Regions from separate parts of the Micromonospora sp. NPDC051006 genome, predicted to be linked through region 3. Evidence: predicted binding sites of a transcription regulator. Region 3 holds the regulator's gene; each other region holds the start of a gene.

Region 1 (5,873 bases), on a different contig from region 3:
CGACCTCGGTCGCCGCGCCCGCCTTGATGACCGCGATGCCGCCGGAGAGCTTCGCCAGCCGCTCGGCCAGCTTCTCCCGGTCCCACTCGGAGTCGGAGGCCTCGATCTCCTTGCGGATCTGGGCCACCCGGTCGGCGACGTCGGCGCTCTGGCCGCCGCCGTCGACGATCGTGGTGTTCTCCTTGTCGACCACGATGCGCCGGGCGGTGCCGAGCACCTCCAGGCCGACCTGGTCGAGCTTGTAGCCCAGCTCCGGGGCGACCAGCTCGGCGCCGGTGGAGATCGCGATGTCCTGGAGCATCGCCTTGCGCCGGTCGCCGAAGCCCGGGGCCTTGACCGCGCAGACCTTGACGGTCTTACGGATCGAGTTGACCACCAGGGTGGAGAGCGCCTGGCCCTCCACGTCCTCGGCGATGATCAGCAGCGGCTTGCTGTTCTGGAGGACCTTCTCCAGCAGCGGCAGCAGCTCCTCGATCGCCGAGATCTTCTGCGTGGTGATCAGGATGTACGCGTCCTCGAGGACGGACTCCTGCCCCTCCACGTCGGTGACGAAGTTCGGCGAGATGAAGCCCTTGTCGAACTGGAGACCCTCGGTCACGTCCAGCTCGGTGGTGAGGGTGGAGCCCTCCTCGACGGTGATGACACCGTCGCGGCCGACCCGCTCCATCGCCTCGGCGATCAGCTCACCGATGGTGGAATCCTGCGCGGAGATCGTCGCCACGTGCGCGATCGACTCCTTGTCGGCGACCTCGACGGCCCGGCCGAGCAGCGCCTCGGAGACCTTGGCGGCCGCCGCGTCGATGCCCCGCTTGAGGCCGGCCGGGTTGGCCCCGGCGGTCACGTTGCGCAGGCCCTCACGGACCATCGCCTGGGCCAGCACGGTCGCGGTCGTGGTCCCGTCGCCGGCGACGTCGTTGGTCTTCGTCGCCACCTCCTTGACCAGCTGCGCGCCGAGGTTCTCGTAGGGGTTGGTGAGCTCGATCTCCTTGGCGATGGTCACACCATCGTTGGTGATCGTCGGCGCACCGAATTTCTTGTCCAGGACGACGTTGCGCCCGCGCGGTCCGAGGGTGACCTTGACCGCGTCCGCGAGGGCGTTGACACCGTGCTCCAGCTGGTGCCGGGCGTCGTCCGAGAAGCTCAGGATCTTCGCCATGAATGTCCCTTCGAAGCGCCGTTGCCCCGGCCCGGCGAGCCGGACCGGGGCAACGACACTGATCGGTTGCTTACTTCTCGATGACCGCGAGGACGTCGCGGGCGGAGAGCACCAGGTACTCCTCGCCGGCGTACTTGACCTCGGTGCCGCCGTACTTCGAGTAGAGGACGGTGTCGCCGACCTTGACGTCAACCGGAACCCGGTTGCCGTTGTCGTCGACGCGCCCCGGGCCCACAGCGAGGACGGTGCCCTCCTGCGGCTTCTCCTTGGCGGTGTCGGGGATCACGATGCCCGACGCCGTGGTGGTCTCAGCCTCGTTCGCCTGGACCACGATGCGGTCCTCGAGCGGCTTGATCGCAACCTTGGTCGCGGTAGTCACGGGCATACCCTCCTGGGGTACTGGTTTCTGTGCCGGCCGGCCTGAGCCGACCAGCGTCATCTGCCACATGCCACCGGGCGGGGCCGTCGTCGCGGGTGCCGGTCCGCCTGGCGTTCAGCGCCCGGGCCGAGTGGCCCGGAAGCTGGCACCCTCGGGGTGAGAGTGCTAATCGCAGGTTATTCCGTGGCTAGCACTCCGTCAAGGAGAGTGCCAACGCACCGCCCCTCGTGTCGCCACAGCTCCGCCACAGGTTCGCGCAACACGCCGGAGACGTCTCGCCCCCCGGTGACCGGCTCTCTACTCTCCGCACAGCCCGCACCGGATGCCGAGGAGGGGGAGCCGAGTGTCCCGGATACCGACCCTGACGTTCCTGCACGAACAGTTGCGCCGGGCACGCCAGGCACGCGGGCTCAGCCAGGAGGAGCTGGGCAGGCGGGTCAACTACTCGTCGTCGTACGTGAGCGCGGTCGAGACGGGGCAGAGCCCGGTCAAGCCGGACTACCTCGCCCGCATCGACTCAACCCTGGACACCGGGGGCCTCTTCGTCGGCATGTTGGAGCTGATCCGCTTCCACGCCGCGCCCGCCTGGTTCCGCCCGTGGGAGGAGAACGAACGGGAGGCGGCGGCGCTGCGCTGGTACGACCCGACGGTGATCCCCGGCCTGCTCCAGACCGAGGGGTACGCGCGGGCGATGCTCGGCGTGGGCGGTGAACTGACCGCCGAGGAGGTGGAGACGCGGGTGGTGGCCCGGCTCGCCCGGCAGGCCATGCTGACCGGCGACCCGCGCCCGCACTTCGTCGCGGTGCTGGAGGAGCACACGCTGCGCCGGCAACTCGGCGATCGGGAAACCATGCGCGAGCAGCTCCAGCACCTGCTCGCCGTGGGCAGCGCACCGAACGTGCAGGTCCGGGTGGTGCCGGCCGACGCCCCCTGGTATGTCGGGCTCAACGGCCCGTTCGTCCTCGCCCGGCTCGGCAGCGTCGCCGAGCTGGCCCACCTGGACAACCAGCTCCGGGGGCAGACCGTGGACAGCCCGAACGACGCTGCCGCGCTGGAGCGGCGCTGGGAGACTGTGACCGGTGAGGCGCTGCCATGCCGGCAGTCCGCCCGGCTGATCGAGGAAGTGGTGCAGACATGGACCTGACCCACGCAACCTGGCGCAAGTCCTCTCGCAGCAACAGTAACGGCGGCGCCTGCGTCGAGGTCGCCGACAACCTGCCCGGCGTGGTCGCCGTCCGCGACAGCAAGGACCCGGCCGGGCCGGCGCTCACCTTCCCGCCGGCCAGTTGGCGGGCCTTCGTCGCCGCCACCCCGACCTCGCACTGACACCACCGTCCGGCCCGTCCGGCACGGCCCGGACAATGTGCGCGTGGACCTGGAACAGCTCGCCGCCCTGCGTACCGCCGAGGGGGCGGCCGCGCTCGACGCGGCGGCCCGGGTGGCCGGCGGCGACCCGCTGGCCGCGGCATCCGCCCTGCGGTCGGCCGGCGTGCCGGCCGGTCTGGCCGCGGCGGCCCTGACCCAGGCCGAGCTGCGCCGCCGGGCGGCCGGCAAGTTCGGTCCGGCGGCGGCCGGGATGTTCCTCACCCGGGCCGGGCTGGAGCAGGCGACCCGAGGCCCGGTCGCGGCACGGCGCGCCGCGCGACTGCGGGCGGCCGGCGTGCGCACGCTGGCCGACCTGGGCAGCGGCCTGGGCGCGGACGCGCTCGCCGCCGCCCGCGCCGGCATCCGGGTGTACGCGGTGGAGGCCGACCCGCTGACCGCCGCGATGGCCGCCGCCAACGCCGAGGCGGCCGGGCTGGCCGAGTTGGTCAGCGTGGAGTGCGGCGACGCGACCGCGTTCGACGTGACCCGGGTGGACGCGGTCTTCTGCGACCCGGCCCGGCGCGCCACCGGCACCGGCCGGCGGATCTTCGACCCGAAGGCCTACTCACCCCCGTGGGACTTCGTGACCGAGCTGGCCGAGCGGGTGCCGCGGACGGTGGTGAAGGTGGCGCCCGGGCTCGACCACGGGCTCATCCCGGCCGGCGCCGAGGCCGAGTGGGTCACCGTCGACGGTGACCTGGTCGAGGCGGCGCTCTGGTGCGGCCGACTGGCCGAGGTCCCCCGCCGGGCCACGGTCCTGCGCGAGGCCCACCCGGGCGACGCCGACCAGCTCACGGGCTCGGGCACCGAGGAGGCGGCCGTCGGGCCGGTCCGGGGATATCTGCACGACCCGGACGGGGCCGTGATCCGGGCCCACCTGGTCGCCGAGCTGGCCGACCGGCTCGGCGCGACCCTGGCCGACCCGACCATCGCCTACCTCTACGCGGACACCCCGGCGCGCAGCCCGTTCACCCGCTGCCTGGCGATCACCGACGTGCTGCCGTTCTCGCTGAAGCGGCTGCGCGCCCTGCTCCGCGAGCGCGGCGTGGGCCGGGTGGAGATCCTCAAGCGGGGCTCGGCGCTCACCCCGGAACAGCTCCGGCGGGACCTGCGGCTGGCCGGCGCCGCGGCCGCCAGCCTGGTGCTCACCCGGGTCGCCGGCGCGCCCACCGTGCTGGTGTGCCAGCCGGCCGGGGACTAGGTTGTCGACCGTGGCGGGACAGGGCACGCCGGCGACGGCACTGCTGACGAAGCGGAAGATCGCGCACAGCACCCATCCGTACGACGTGAGCCCGGACGCGCCGAACTACGGCGCGCTGGTCGCGGCGGCGCTCGGCGTACCGCCGGAGCGGGTGTTCAAGTCGCTGGTCACCGAGGTCGACGGCGGGCTCACCGTGGCGGTAGTGCCGGTCACCGGGGAACTCGACCTCAAGGCGCTGGCCGCCGCCGTCGGCGGCAAGCGGGCGGCGCTCGCCGACCGGGTGGTCGCCGAGCGGACCACCGGCTACGTGCGGGGCGGGATCAGCCCGCTCGGGCAGCGCAAGCGGCTGCCCACCGTGCTGGACGCCTCGGCGCTGGACTTTCCGACCATCTACGTCTCGGCGGGCCGGCGCGGCCTCCAGCTCGAACTCGCCCCGGCCGATCTGGTCACGCTGACCGGCGCGCAGACCGCCCCGCTCGCCGCTCGCTGACTCTCCTGCCGCACCGTCCGGCCTCCACTGTGGAATGTGCTGCGGCCCCTTCGTCACGCGAGCCCGTAACGCCTGTCATCACACGCCACCACGTGTGCGAATGGCGCTTTCCTACGTGACCACAGTGGTCACTGGAGAGCGTTTTCTCGCCGGGTGACCTGGGAGTGACGAGCGCGTTGCTGAATTGTTACCGCCACCAACAAAAGTCGCCACCTCGGCACTCTTGTGCCCCAACCACGCACCGGAATACGTTGCCGGGCACAACAAAAGAAACACCTTCCCCCACCCCGAAAGGACCCTGCACATGCGTAAGGGGCTCCTCACCTTCGCCGCCGTGGGCCTCCTGGCCACCGGCAGCATGGCCGCCTGCGGCGACGACTCCGGTGGCAACGACCAGGCCGGCTCCGACAAGACCCCCAAGATCGGCGTGATCCTGCCGGACAGCAAGTCCTCCGCCCGCTGGGAGGGCGCGGACCGCAAGTTCCTGGAGGAGGCCTTCAAGGCCGCCGGCGTCCAGTACGACATCCAGAACGCGCAGGGCGACAAGACCCAGTTCCAGACCATCGCCGACCAGATGATCACCAACGGCGTCACCGCCCTGATGATCGTCAACCTGGACTCCGGCACCGGCAAGGCCGTGCTGGACAAGGCGAAGTCGCAGGGCGTCGCGACCATCGACTACGACCGGCTGACCCTCGGCGGCTCGGCCGAGTACTACGTCAGCTTCGACAACGAGGCCGTCGGCAAGCTCCAGGGCGAGGGCCTCGTCAAGTGCCTCACCGACAAGGGCGCCAAGAACCCGTCGATCGCGTACCTCAACGGCTCCCCGACCGACAACAACGCGACCCTGTTCAAGAACGGGTACGACTCGGTGCTCAAGCCGAAGTTCGACGCCAAGGAGTACACCCAGGTCGCGGACGACTCCGTGCCGGAGTGGGACAACGCGCAGGCCGCCACGATCTTCGAGCAGCAGCTCACCAAGGCCGGCGGCAAGATCGACGGCGTGCTCGCCGCGAACGACGGCCTCGGCAACGCGGCCATCTCCATCCTGAAGAAGAACAAGCTCAACGGGAAGGTCCCGGTCACCGGCCAGGACGCCACCACCGAGGGCCTGCAGAACATCCTCGCCGGCGACCAGTGCATGACCGTCTACAAGGCGATCAAGGAGGAGGCGAAGGCCGCCTCGGACCTGGCCATCGCGCTCGCCAAGGGTGAGAAGAAGGACACCGGCCAGACGGTCAAGGACCCGGAGGGCGGCCGGGACGTCGCGTCGGTGCTGCTG
Region 2 (5,873 bases), on a different contig from region 3:
CGGCCCGCAGGCCCGGGTCGGGGTCTGCCTGGAGATCCTCGACCGGTTGCACAAGCACATCTTCGAGCTGGCCAACGCGGTGCAGTTCACCAGCGGCCAGGCCTTCGTGATGGCCTTCCAGGCCGGCGGCGCGCACGCGCTGGACCGGGCGCTGGAGGCGCTCGCCTACGCGTACGCCGAGATGACCCGGCACCCGGGTACGGCCGGTTGGGAGAAGGCGGCCGGCAAGGGTGACCCGCTGCGGATGACCAAGACGTTCCACGTGGTGCCGCGCGGGGTGGCCCTGGTGATCGGGTGCAACACCTTCCCGACCTGGAACTCCTACCCGGGGCTCTTCGCCTCGCTGGTCACCGGCAACCCCGTGATCGTCAAGCCGCACCCGCGCGCCGTGCTGCCGCTGGCCGTCACCGTCAGGTACGCCCGTGAGGTGCTCGCCGAGGCGGGCTTCGACCCCAACCTGATCCTGCTGGCCGCCGAGGCGCCGGGCGAGAAGCTCGCCTCGACGCTGGCCCTGCACCCGAGCGTCAAGATCGTCGACTTCACCGGCTCCACCGAGTACGGCGACTGGCTGGAGGCGAACGCCCGGCAGGCGGCCGTCTACACCGAGAAGGCCGGCCTGAACACGGTGGTGATCGACTCCACCGACGACTTCGCCGGCCTGTGCCGCAACCTCGGCTTCACGCTGACGCTCTACAGCGGCCAGATGTGCACCACCTCGCAGAACATCCTGATCCCCGCCGGCGGCATCGAGACCGACCAGGGGCACAAGAGCTTCGACGAGGTGGCCGGCGGGATCGCCGCCGCGGTCGGCAAGCTCACCGCCGACCCCGCCCGGGGCGTCGAGCTGACCGGGGCCGTCGTCAACGACGGGGTGCTGGAGCGCCTCGACGAGGTCGCCAAGGTCGGCGAGGCGCTGCTGGAGTCGCGTACGGTCGAGCACCCGGCCTTCGCCGACGCGGTGGTGCGGACGCCGACCATCGTGAAGCTGGCTGCGGACGACACCGCGACCTACGGCCGGGAGTGGTTCGGGCCGATCTCGTTCGCCATCGCCACCGACTCCACCGCGCACAGCGTGGAGATCATGCGCAGGACCGTGGGCGAGAAGGGCGCGCTCACCGCAGGCGTCTACTCCACCGACGAGGCGGTGCTGGACGCGGCCGAGAAGGTGGCGGTCGAGATCGGCGTGCACCTCTCCTGCAACCTGACCGGCGGGGTCTTCGTGAACCAGTCGGCGGCCTTCTCCGACTTCCACGGCAGTGGCGCCAACCCGGCCGCCAACGCCGCGCTCACCGACGGCGCCTACGTGGCGAACCGGTTCCGCATCGTGCAGAGCCGCCGGCACGCCTAGCGTCCCCGGCCCCGCCCGGTCTTGATCATGCTGCGAAGCCGGACGTGGTGGCCTCCCAGGCGGCGCGAGGCCACCACGTCCAGGCGGCGCTGGGGGAAGGTGGGTGTGGCGCCCTCAGGCGGGGCGGCGCATCTGGAGTTCGGTCAGCGCCGGGATGGTCGGGTGCGGCACCCGGACGCCGGTGTCGACGAATCCGAGCCGCTGGTACGCCCGGTAGGCGCGGTCGTTGCCGACCACCACCTCGAGCATCAGCTCCGGCCGGCCGCACTCCCGTGACCAGGCAGCCACCGCGTCGACCAGCTCGGCGAGCAGCCCGTTACCCCGCCAGGTCGGGGTCACGTAGACCGCGTAGATGACAGTCAGCCCGGGTTCGGTCGGGGTGACCGTGCCACCGGCGTGCCCGACCAGGCGGCCGCCCGGGTCGGCGATGAACTGCGCGGTCTCCGAGCCGGCCGAGGTGTACGCGATCCGGGCGGCGTACTCGGCGTGCGGGCGGGCCGCCGCGTCGGCCACGGTCTCCAGGAAGGCCAGCGGAGCGTCGGCGAGCATCTCCAGCCGCAGGGCCCGCATCCGGGCGGCGTCCGCCGGCCGGACCCGGCGGATCTCCGCCTGTCGCGGGCTGGGTCGGGCCGGAGCGGTCATCATGACCGCATACCTACCACAATGATGACGGCCGATGGCCGCGCGGCTGGATATCGGGTGCGATATGCCCCGATTTGTGGTCGTGCGCCGCCGTCACTCCTCGTGTAGCGTGCGATTTCGGTCACCTCTTCAGCGGCCGTCGCCGATCGCGGAAAAGGTGGTCGCCGCGCGCCCGGCCGTGCCCGGCCGCGCGGGTAGGAAACGCCGCGCAGAGTGAGGAAGTGCACCGTGGCACAGGGCACCGTGAAGTGGTTCAACGCCGAAAAGGGCTACGGCTTCATCGCCGTCGACGGCGGGCAGGACGTCTTCGTTCATTTCTCCGCGATCGAGATGGACGGCTACAAGGCGCTCGACGACGGCCAGCGGGTGGAGTTCGAGATCGCCCAGGGACAGAAGGGCCCCCAGGCTGAGCGGGTGCGCGTCGTCGCCTGAGCGGGCGTCGCCTGTCCGGACCATCGGCCGGTGCCGGCCGGGGCTGCGCCACGGGGCCTGACCCTGGAAGATCGTGAACCGTTCCAGCCGTCGCTGAGGAGGGTTCATGTCCGACCAGCCGCCCCCGGCCGCCCCACACCCGGGCCAGCCCGACCCGTCCGGTCCGCACTCGGGCGGCGACAACCCGTCCGGGTCCAGCCCGGGCGAACCCGACCCGGCCACGCCCGCCCCGGGCGCTGACCCGGCCAGGCCCGCCCCGGGCGCTGACCCGGCCAGGCCCGCGCCCGCCCCGGGCGCTGACCCGGCCAGGCCCGCGCCCGCCCCGGGCGCTGACCCGGCCAGGCCCGCGCCCGGTGCCGACCCGGCCATGCCCGCTGGCGCCGGAGCCCCGCCCACCGACGCTCCGGGCGTCCAGCCCGGCTCGGACCCGACCGCGGCGTCCGCCTGGGGCCCGCCGCCGGGCTGGGATCCGGCCGTGCCCACCACCAGTGGCCCGCCGACGGCCGGCTGGGACCCGCGCGTGCCCCCGGCCGCCGGCCCTCCGCCGACCGCGCCGGCCGGCTGGGATCCGCGCGTGCCGCCTCCCTGGGAGGCGCCGCCGGGCGCGCCGCAGGGCTGGGTCTTCCCGCCCACCGGCGGCTACCCGCCCGGCGCCGGGCCGTACGGCGGGCAGCCCTGGTATCCGGGTCCACCGGCCGGGTGGTACCCACCCGGCTTTGATCCGGCGGACCCGCTGGTCACCCCGCCCGGCGTCGGGCTGAGCGGCTGGTTCGACCGGTGCGTGGGGGCGGTGCGGCGCGGCTGGCGACTGCTGCTGCCCATCCTGCTGCTCACCCAGGTGCTGCCGGCCGCGGTGCTGTCGGTGCTCTCCCTCGGGCTGGACCCGACGGCGAAGTGGGAGACGTCCACCGTCGAGGACCCGGCCGCGCTGCCCGACACCTTCTTCACCGACCTGGCCACCATCTTCCTGGTGCTGGTCGGCGGCAGCCTGGTGATCGGGTTGGTGCAGGCCCTGGGCTGGGGCGCCGGGACATGGGTGATCACCCGGCAGGCGGCCGGCGAGCCGGTAGACCTGGCCGCCGCGCTGCGCTACGGCCTGCGCCGGGCGCTCGGGCTCTGGGGCTGGACGCTGCTGATCAGCGTGATCGTCGGCCTGGGCGTCTGCTTCTGCATCCTGCCCGGCATCTACCTCGCCTTCGCGCTGAGCATGGCCGGGCCGGTCTACCTCTTCGAGCGGCACAACCCGATCGGCCGGTCGTTCCGGATGTTCCACGACCGGTTGGGGCTGCTGCTGGGGCGGGTGGCCCTGGTCGTCGCCGTGGTGATCGTCTGCACCGTGGTCGCCAGTGTGATCGAGGGGGTCGGCACCGCCCCGTTCGGCACCGATCCGCTCGCCGCGCCGGGATCCGCGATCGGCGTGGTGGCGGTGATCGCCGTCACCGCGGTGCTGGCCCTCCCCGCCCACCTCGTGCAGCTGGTGGGGCTGTTGGTGACGTACGCCGAGCAGCGGGTCCATGAGCGGCCGGTGAACAGCGCCGGACTGGCCGCGGAGCTCGGCTGATCGCGGCGTTCGTGCTTGCACTCGGCATGGGAGAGTGCTAAACAAGTCATTGGCACTCGCGTACTGTGAGTGCCAAAGGTCGGGGCGGTGGGGCCATGGCCACGCCGGCGGGACAAGCCGCCGGTGGGGCACGTGGCCGGTCGTCGCGGGCTATCCGGCCCGGCCGAGGAGAGCCGTCGTCACCACGGCGACGGCGCCCCAAGGTGCGTACACCAGGCGGCCCATCCGGGACACACACTCGGGTGGCCCGTGAGTGTCCAGGAGGACAACGCCGTATGGCCAAGATGATCGCGTTCGACGAAGAGGCGCGCCGCGGCCTCGAGCGGGGCATGAACCAGCTCGCCGACGCCGTAAAGGTGACCCTCGGCCCCCGGGGCCGCAACGTCGTGCTCGAGAAGAAGTGGGGTGCCCCCACCATCACCAACGATGGTGTGAGCATCGCCAAGGAGATCGAGCTCGAGGACCCGTACGAGAAGATCGGCGCTGAGCTGGTCAAGGAGGTCGCCAAGAAGACCGACGACGTGGCCGGTGACGGCACGACGACGGCGACCGTCCTGGCCCAGGCCCTGGTTCGTGAGGGCCTGCGCAACGTGGCCGCCGGCGCCAACCCGATGGCCCTGAAGCGGGGCATCGAGGCCGCCGTGGCCAGCGTCTCGGAGGAGCTGCTCAAGCTCGCCAAGGACGTGGAGACCAAGGAGCAGATCGCCTCCACCGCCTCCATCTCGGCCGGTGACACCAGCGTCGGCGAGATCATCGCCGAGGCGATGGACAAGGTCGGCAAGGAAGGCGTCATCACCGTCGAGGAGAGCAACACCTTCGGCCTGGAGCTTGAGCTCACCGAGGGTATGCGCTTCGACAAGGGCTACATCTCCGCGTACTTCATGACCGACCCGGAGCGTATGGAGGCCGTCTTCGACGACCCGTACATCCTGATCGTCAACAGCAAGATCTCGTCGGTGAAGGACCTGCTCCCGATCCTGGAGAAGGTCATGCAGTCGGGCAAGCCGCTGCTGATCATCGCCGAGGACCTGGAGGGCGAGGCCCTGGCCACCCTGGTGGTCAACAAGGTCCGTGGCACCTTCAAGTCGGTCGCCGTCAAGGCTCCCGGCTTCGGTGACCGCCGCAAGGCCATGCTCACCGACATCGCCATCCTCACCGGTGGTCAGGTCATCAGCGAGGAGGTCGGCCTCAAGCTCGACGCGGCCGACGTCGACATGCTGGGCCGCGCCCGCAAGGTCGTGGTGACCAAGGACGAGACCACCATCGTCGACGGTGCCGGTGACGCCGAGCAGATCCAGGGCCGGGTGAACCAGATCCGGGCCGAGATCGACAAGAGCGACTCCGACTACGACCGGGAGAAGCTGCAGGAGCGTCTGGCCAAGCTGGCCGGCGGTGTTGCGGTGATCAAGGTCGGCGCGGCCACCGAGGTCGAGCTGAAGGAGCGCAAGCACCGCATCGAGGACGCCGTTCGCAACGCGAAGGCCGCCGTCGAGGAGGGCATCGTCCCGGGTGGTGGCGTCGCGCTGGTGCAGGCCGGCAAGACCGCCTTCGACAAGCTGGACCTGACCGGCGACGAGGCGACCGGCGCGCAGATCGTCAAGATCGCGCTGGACGCCCCGCTGCGGCAGATCGCCGTCAACGCCGGCCTCGAGGGCGGCGTGGTCGTCGAGCGCGTGCGCAACCTGGAGGCGGGCCACGGCCTCAACGCCGCCAACGGTGAGTACGTGGACCTGCTGGCCGCGGGCATCATCGACCCGGCCAAGGTGACCCGCTCGGCGCTGCAGAACGCGTCGTCGATCGCGGCGCTCTTCCTCACCACCGAGGCCGTCGTGGCGGACAAGCCGGAGAAGACCCCGGCCGCCCCGGCTGGTCCGGGTGGCGGGGACATGG
Region 3 (5,873 bases):
GCGACTTCAACACCTACACCGCCGGCGAGCTGGGCGGTGGGGCGAGCCGGGAGGAGTACGCCGACTCCGTGCTCGCCGAGCTGCGGCTCGCCGCCCGGGTGCTCGGCGACGCCCCGCCGAAGCGGGTGGACACCGTCTTCGTCGGTGGCGGCACCCCGACCCTGCTCCCCGCCGACGACCTGGCCCGGATCCTCGACGCGATCGACCGGACCTGGGGGCTGGCCGCCGACGTCGAGGTGACCACGGAGGCCAACCCGGAGTCGGTCACGCCCGAGTCGCTCAAGACGCTGCGGGCGGCGGGCTACACCCGGATCTCCCTGGGCATGCAGTCCGCCGCGCCGGGGGTGCTGGCGATCCTGGACCGCAAGCACAGCGCGGGTCGGGCCACCGCCGCCGCCCTGGAGGCGCGCGACGCCGGGTTCGACCACGTCAACCTGGACCTGATCTACGGCACGCCGGGGGAGAGCGCCGAGGACTTCGCCCGCTCGCTGGAGCAGGTGGTCGCCGCCGGTGTCGACCACGTCAGCGCGTACGCCCTGATCGTGGAGGACGGCACCCGGCTGGCCGCCCGGATGCGCCGTGGCGAGCTGCCGTACCCGAGCGACGACGTGGCGGCCGACCGCTACCTGGCGGCGGAGGCGGCGCTCGGCGCGGCCGGCTTCTCCTGGTACGAGGTCTCCAACTGGGCCCGGACGCCGGCCGCCCGGTGCCGGCACAACCTGCTCTACTGGGCCGGCGCCGACTGGTGGGGGCTCGGGCCGGGAGCGCACAGCCACGTCGGCGGAGTGCGCTGGTGGAACGTGAAGCACCCCACGGCGTACGCCCAGCGGCTCGCCGCCGGGACGTCCCCCGGCCTGGCCCGGGAGGTGCTCACCTCCGACGAGGCGCACATGGAGGACGTCATGCTGCGGCTGCGGCTCGCCTCCGGACTGCCGCTGGACGTGCTGGACGCCGCCGGCCGGGCCGCCGCCGCGCGGGCACTGGCCGACGGCCTGCTGGACGCCGGACCATACGCGGCCGGTCGGGCCGTGCTCACCCTGCGGGGCCGGCTGCTGGCCGACGCCGTCGTCCGCGACCTGCTGCCGTGAGCGGTGCCCGACCGGCCGGGGGAGCGGCCGGCCGGGATCACTTGATGAAGCTCGCCGACATCGGGTAGCGGTAGAGCTGGCCCTCGTTGGCCTTGATCCCGGCGAGGATGCCGAAGACCGTGCCGAGGATGACCGCCGCGGCGACGCCGATGAAGCCGATGAGGATGCAGGAGAGCACCCAGCCGATCAGGCCGACGATCGACCAGATCAGCTGGAAGTTGAGCGCCGCCACGGCGTGCGCCCGGACCGTCGGGGACTGGTTGCCCCGGGCCAGCATCGCCACCAGCGGGGCGATCCAGCCGAGCACGCCGCCGCTGAGGAACATCCCGGCCGCCCCGCCGAAGTGCGCGACGAGCGCCCAGGTCTTGTCCTCGTTGTTGGCGAAGCCGCCGCCGGGAGCCCCGTAGGCCCCGCCGGTCGGATAGCCGACGCCCGGCGGCGGGTAGCCGCCCTGGGGCCCACCTGGGAGTGGGTAGCCGCCTGACGGTGGCAGGTCACCGCCGGGTGGCGGATAGCCATCGGGCGGGGGATAGCCGCCCGGGCCCGGGGCCCCGGACAGTGGTGCGGTGGGCGGCTCGTCCGCTGCGGACGGGCCCGGAGCTGCATACGGCGGGTTCGGCTCCGGCGGGTTGCCGCCGGGCTCCCCGGCGCCGGGAGGGCGAGGTGGTTCAGTCATGGACGTCACGGTAGGGGCAGCCGGCAACGCCGCACCAGAGCGTTGTCGTCCGGATCGGCGGGACGTGGGCAGGGCCGCACCCGCGGTCCGTCGTTGATCATCGCGCTGGCGGGCCTGCCGACGTAGACTGGCACTCGTTACAGTCGAGTGCCAGGAGAGCCGCCGGCGGTGCCCAGTGCCGCCGGCCGAGGCGCGTAGGAGGTGGGGGGAATGGGTCTCGACGACCGCAAGCTCGCCGTGCTCCGCGCCATCGTCGAGGACTACGTCGCCACGCAGGAGCCGGTCGGCAGCCGCGCGCTGGTCGAGCGACACCAGCTCGGGGTCTCGCCCGCGACGGTCCGCAACGACATGGCCGTGCTCGAGGAAGAGGGCTACATCCGGCAGCCGCACACCAGCGCCGGCCGGGTGCCCACCGACCGCGGCTACCGGCTCTTCGTCGACCGGCTGTCCCGGGTCAAGCCGCTCAGCCCGGCCGAGCGCCGGGCGATCGAGCGCTTCCTGGTCGGCGCGGTCGACCTCGACGACGTGGTGCACCGCACGGTTCGGCTGCTGGCCCAGCTGACCCGGCAGGTCGCCGTCGTGCAGTATCCGAGCCTGGCCCGGTCGTCGGTCCGGCACCTGGAACTGGTGCCGATCTCCACCACCCGGCTGATGCTGGTCATGATCGCCGACACCGGGCGGGTCGAGCAGCGGCTGGTGGAGATGCCCGCGCCGATCCCCGCCGACGACGTCACCGATCTGCGCCGGTTGGTCAACGAGAAGCTGGCCGGCACCCGGCTCTCCGACACGCCGCCGCTGGTGCAGGCGCTGGTCGACGAGGTGCCGACCGAGCTGCGCCCGGCGATGACCACCCTCTCCACCGTGCTGCTGGAGACGCTGGTCGAGCGGCACGAGGAGCGGCTTGCGCTGGCCGGCACCGCCAACCTGACCCGGGGCGGCCTGCTCGACTTCCAGGGCTCGCTGCGGCCGATCCTCGAGGCGCTGGAGGAGGAGGTCGTGCTGCTCAAGCTCATCGGCGAGACGGAGCCGAGCACGACCCGGGTGTTGATCGGCGACGAGAACGAGTTCGACAACCTCCGCGCCGCCTCGGTGGTCAGCACCGGCTACGGCCCGGGCGCCACCATCGTGGGCGGCCTGGGGGTGCTGGGGCCCACCCGGATGGACTACCCCGGGACCATCGCCACGGTGCGCGCCGTGGCACGCTACGTGGGCGAGCTGCTGGCCCAGAACTGACCAGTCAGGGCGCCGACGGCCGGCTCCGGCCGCGGCGCAACGCAACGCGAGACGAACATGAGGACACGGAACGCAGTGGCCAGGGACTACTACGGCATTCTCGGTGTGAGCCGGGAAGCCTCCGACGACGAGATCAAGCGCGCCTACCGCAAGCTGGCGCGCCAGTTCCACCCGGACGTCAATCCGGATCCGGAGGCTCAGGAGAAGTTCAAGGACATCAACGCCGCGTACGAGGTCCTCTCGGACGACCGGAAACGGCAGATCGTCGACCTGGGCGGTGACCCGCTCGCCCCGGGCGGCGGAGGCGCCGGCGGCCCGGGTGGCCCCGGCGGGGCCGGCCCGTTCGTCGGGTTCCAGGACATCATGGACGCGTTCTTCGGCGGGGCCGCGGGCGGCGCCCGTGGGCCGCGGCCGCGCACCCGGCCGGGCGCCGACGCGATCCTGCGGCTGGAACTCGACCTGCACGAGACCGCTTTCGGCGTCGAGGCGCCGATCACCGTCGACACCGCCGTGCTCTGCACCACCTGCTCCGGCGCCGGCACCGCCGCCGGCACCCACCTGGCCACCTGTGAGGCCTGCGGTGGTCGCGGTGAGGTGCAGTCCGTGCAGCGCACCTTCCTCGGCCAGGTGGTCTCCGCCCGGCCGTGCACCGTCTGCCAGGGCTACGGCACCACCATCCCGCACCCCTGCCCGACCTGCGCCGGTGACGGGCGGGTACGCACCCGCCGCTCGCTGACCGTCAAGATCCCGGCCGGGGTCGAGGACGGCATGCGGATCCGGCTGGCCCAGCAGGGCGAGGTCGGCCCCGGCGGCGGCACCGCCGGCGACCTCTACGTCGAGATCCACGAGCGGCCGCACGACGTCTACTCGCGCAAGGGCGACGACCTGCACTGCCGGGTCACCGTGCCGATGACGGCGGCGGCCCTCGGCACCCGGCTGACCATCAAGACGCTGGACAGCGAGGAGACGGTCGACGTCAAGTCCGGCACCCAGCCGGGCAGCACGCTGCGGCTGCGCGCCCGCGGGGTGCCACACCTGCGCGGCACCGGCCGGGGCGACCTCTACGTGCACCTCGACGTGCGTACCCCCACCAAGCTCGACGCCGACCAGGAGAAGATGCTGCGCGACTTCGCCAAGACCCGGGGCGAGGAGGTCGCCGAGCTGACCAAGCAGGGCGGCTTCTTCTCCCGGATGCGGGACGCGTTCAACGGTCACGCCTGAGTCGTAGCCGGGTCAGCCGCCCTGGCCGGTCCGGGGCGGCTAGCCTGTTGATCGTGTCCGCGCCGCTCTTCCTGGTCGATCCGCTGCCCGCCGCCGACTCGCTGACCCTCGGCGGGCCCGAGGGGCACCACGCGGCCACCGTGCAACGACTGCGGGTGGGCGAGGAGCTGCTGCTCGCCGACGGCCGGGGTGGCACGGCGACCGCCGTGGTCACCGCCGTCGGCCGGGGCAGCCTGGAACTCGACGTCACCTCCCGGGGGTACGCAGACGCGGCCGTTCCACGGCTGGTGGTGGTGCAGGGCATCGCCAAGGGCGACCGGGGCGAGCTGGCCGTGCAGGCGATGACCGAGGTCGGGGTGGACGAGATCGTGCCCTGGGCGGCGTCCCGCTCGGTGGCCCAGTGGCGCGGCGACCGGGGCGTACGGGCCCGGGAGAAGTGGGTCGCGACCTCCCGCGAGGCCGCCAAGCAGGCCCGCCGGCCCTGGCTTCCGGTGGTGGCCGGCGCCCCGGACGAGTCGACCGCCCAGGTGGCCCGCCGGATCGCCGGAGCCGCCGCCGCGTTCGTGCTGCACGAGGAGGCCGACGGGCGCCTCACCACCGCCGAGCTGCCGGACGCCGGCGAGATCGTGCTGGTGGTCGGCCCCGAGGGCGGCGTCGCCCCGGCCGAGCTGGACGCCTTCGCCGAGGCCGGCGCCCGCCCGGTCCGCCTCGGCGAGTCGGTGCTGCGCACCTCCACCGCCGGCGTGGCCGCCCTCAGCGTGCTCGCCACCCGCCTGCTCCGCTGGTAACCCCCGGCCCTCCGCCCCCCGCCCCCCGCACCCCCGGCCCGCCCTCGGCGATCATGCAGTTGTGGTGCCTCACCAAAGGGGCGTAACGCCAGTTACCGGGCACCACAAGTGCATGATCGGCGGGGTGGGGGTTGGGGGGGTTAGGTGCGGAGGTAGGAGGCGCCGTTCAGGTCGACGATGGTGCCGGAGGCCCACTCCGCTTCGGGGGAGGCGAGCCAGTGCACCGCGGCGGCGATCTCCTCGGGGCGGGCCACCCGGTTGAACGGGCTCTGCGCCCGTACGGCCGCGCCCCGCTCGGCCTTCAGGTGCTCGTTGGTCATGTCGGTCGCCACGAAGCCGGGCGCGACCGTGGCCACCGCGATGCCGTACGGGGCCAGCGCCACCGCCAACGACTGGCCGAGCGCGTTCAACCCGGCCTTGCTCGCCCCGTACGCCGGGTTTCCCGGCTCGCCGCGGAACGCGCCACGGGAGGAGACGTTGACGATCCGGCCGCCGCGCTCGCGCATGTGCTGGGCGGCGCACCAGGTCGCGTTGGCCGCGCCGAAGAGGTTGGTGTCGAGCACCTCCCGCCAGCGCTGCCGCCACTGCTCGTAGGAGCTCTCGAAGACCGGGTGCGGCGGGTCGGCCGGCCCGAACATGCCGGCGTTGTTGACCAGCACGTCCAGCCCGCCGAGCAGCTCGGCGGCCCGGTCGACCATCGTGCGGACCGCCTCCGGGTCGGCGAGATCGGCCCGCAGGACCACGTGCCCGTCGCCGGGCAGTTGCGCGCGCAGCTCCTCGGCGAGGTCCGCCGAGTCCCGGTGGTGGATCGCCACCCGGTCGCCGCCGGCCGCGAAGGCCTGGACCACGGCCCGCCCGATGCCGCGC

What was found. The regulator HrcA, encoded in region 3, represses chaperone genes, less so after heat shock. The targets are predictions, from matches to a motif close to GGTTNGCACNCTCNNNNNGAGNGTGCNAACC.
Region 1: a site for HrcA is predicted at 1,676-1,706, ahead of groES (co-chaperone GroES). Genes of this name have one in related genera too.
Region 2: a site for HrcA is predicted at 4,031-4,061, ahead of groL (chaperonin GroEL). Genes of this name have one in related genera too.

The regions. Positions count from the first base shown of each region.
Region 1 is NZ_JBITFP010000001.1:132,118-137,990, forward strand. It holds gene groL (chaperonin GroEL) at 1-1,156, opposite strand, end outside; gene groES (co-chaperone GroES) at 1,227-1,541, opposite strand; gene ACIBBA_RS00580 (Scr1 family TA system antitoxin-like transcriptional regulator) at 1,879-2,679, shown strand; gene ACIBBA_RS00585 (DUF397 domain-containing protein) at 2,670-2,861, shown strand; gene ACIBBA_RS00590 (methyltransferase domain-containing protein) at 2,905-4,101, shown strand; gene ybaK (Cys-tRNA(Pro) deacylase) at 4,112-4,591, shown strand; gene ACIBBA_RS00600 (sugar ABC transporter substrate-binding protein) at 4,896-5,873, shown strand, end outside.
Region 2 is NZ_JBITFP010000001.1:461,806-467,678, reverse strand. It holds gene paaN (phenylacetic acid degradation protein PaaN) at 1-1,348, shown strand, start outside; gene ACIBBA_RS02215 (GNAT family N-acetyltransferase) at 1,463-1,993, opposite strand; gene ACIBBA_RS02210 (cold-shock protein) at 2,219-2,422, shown strand; gene ACIBBA_RS02205 (hypothetical protein) at 2,997-3,983, shown strand; gene groL (chaperonin GroEL) at 4,259-5,873, shown strand, end outside.
Region 3 is NZ_JBITFP010000026.1:5,222-11,094, forward strand. It holds gene hemW (radical SAM family heme chaperone HemW) at 1-1,088, shown strand, start outside; gene ACIBBA_RS28490 (DUF4870 domain-containing protein) at 1,126-1,764, opposite strand; gene hrcA (heat-inducible transcriptional repressor HrcA) at 1,975-2,997, shown strand; gene dnaJ (molecular chaperone DnaJ) at 3,073-4,218, shown strand; gene ACIBBA_RS28505 (16S rRNA (uracil(1498)-N(3))-methyltransferase) at 4,272-5,006, shown strand; gene ACIBBA_RS28510 (SDR family oxidoreductase) at 5,147-5,873, opposite strand, start outside.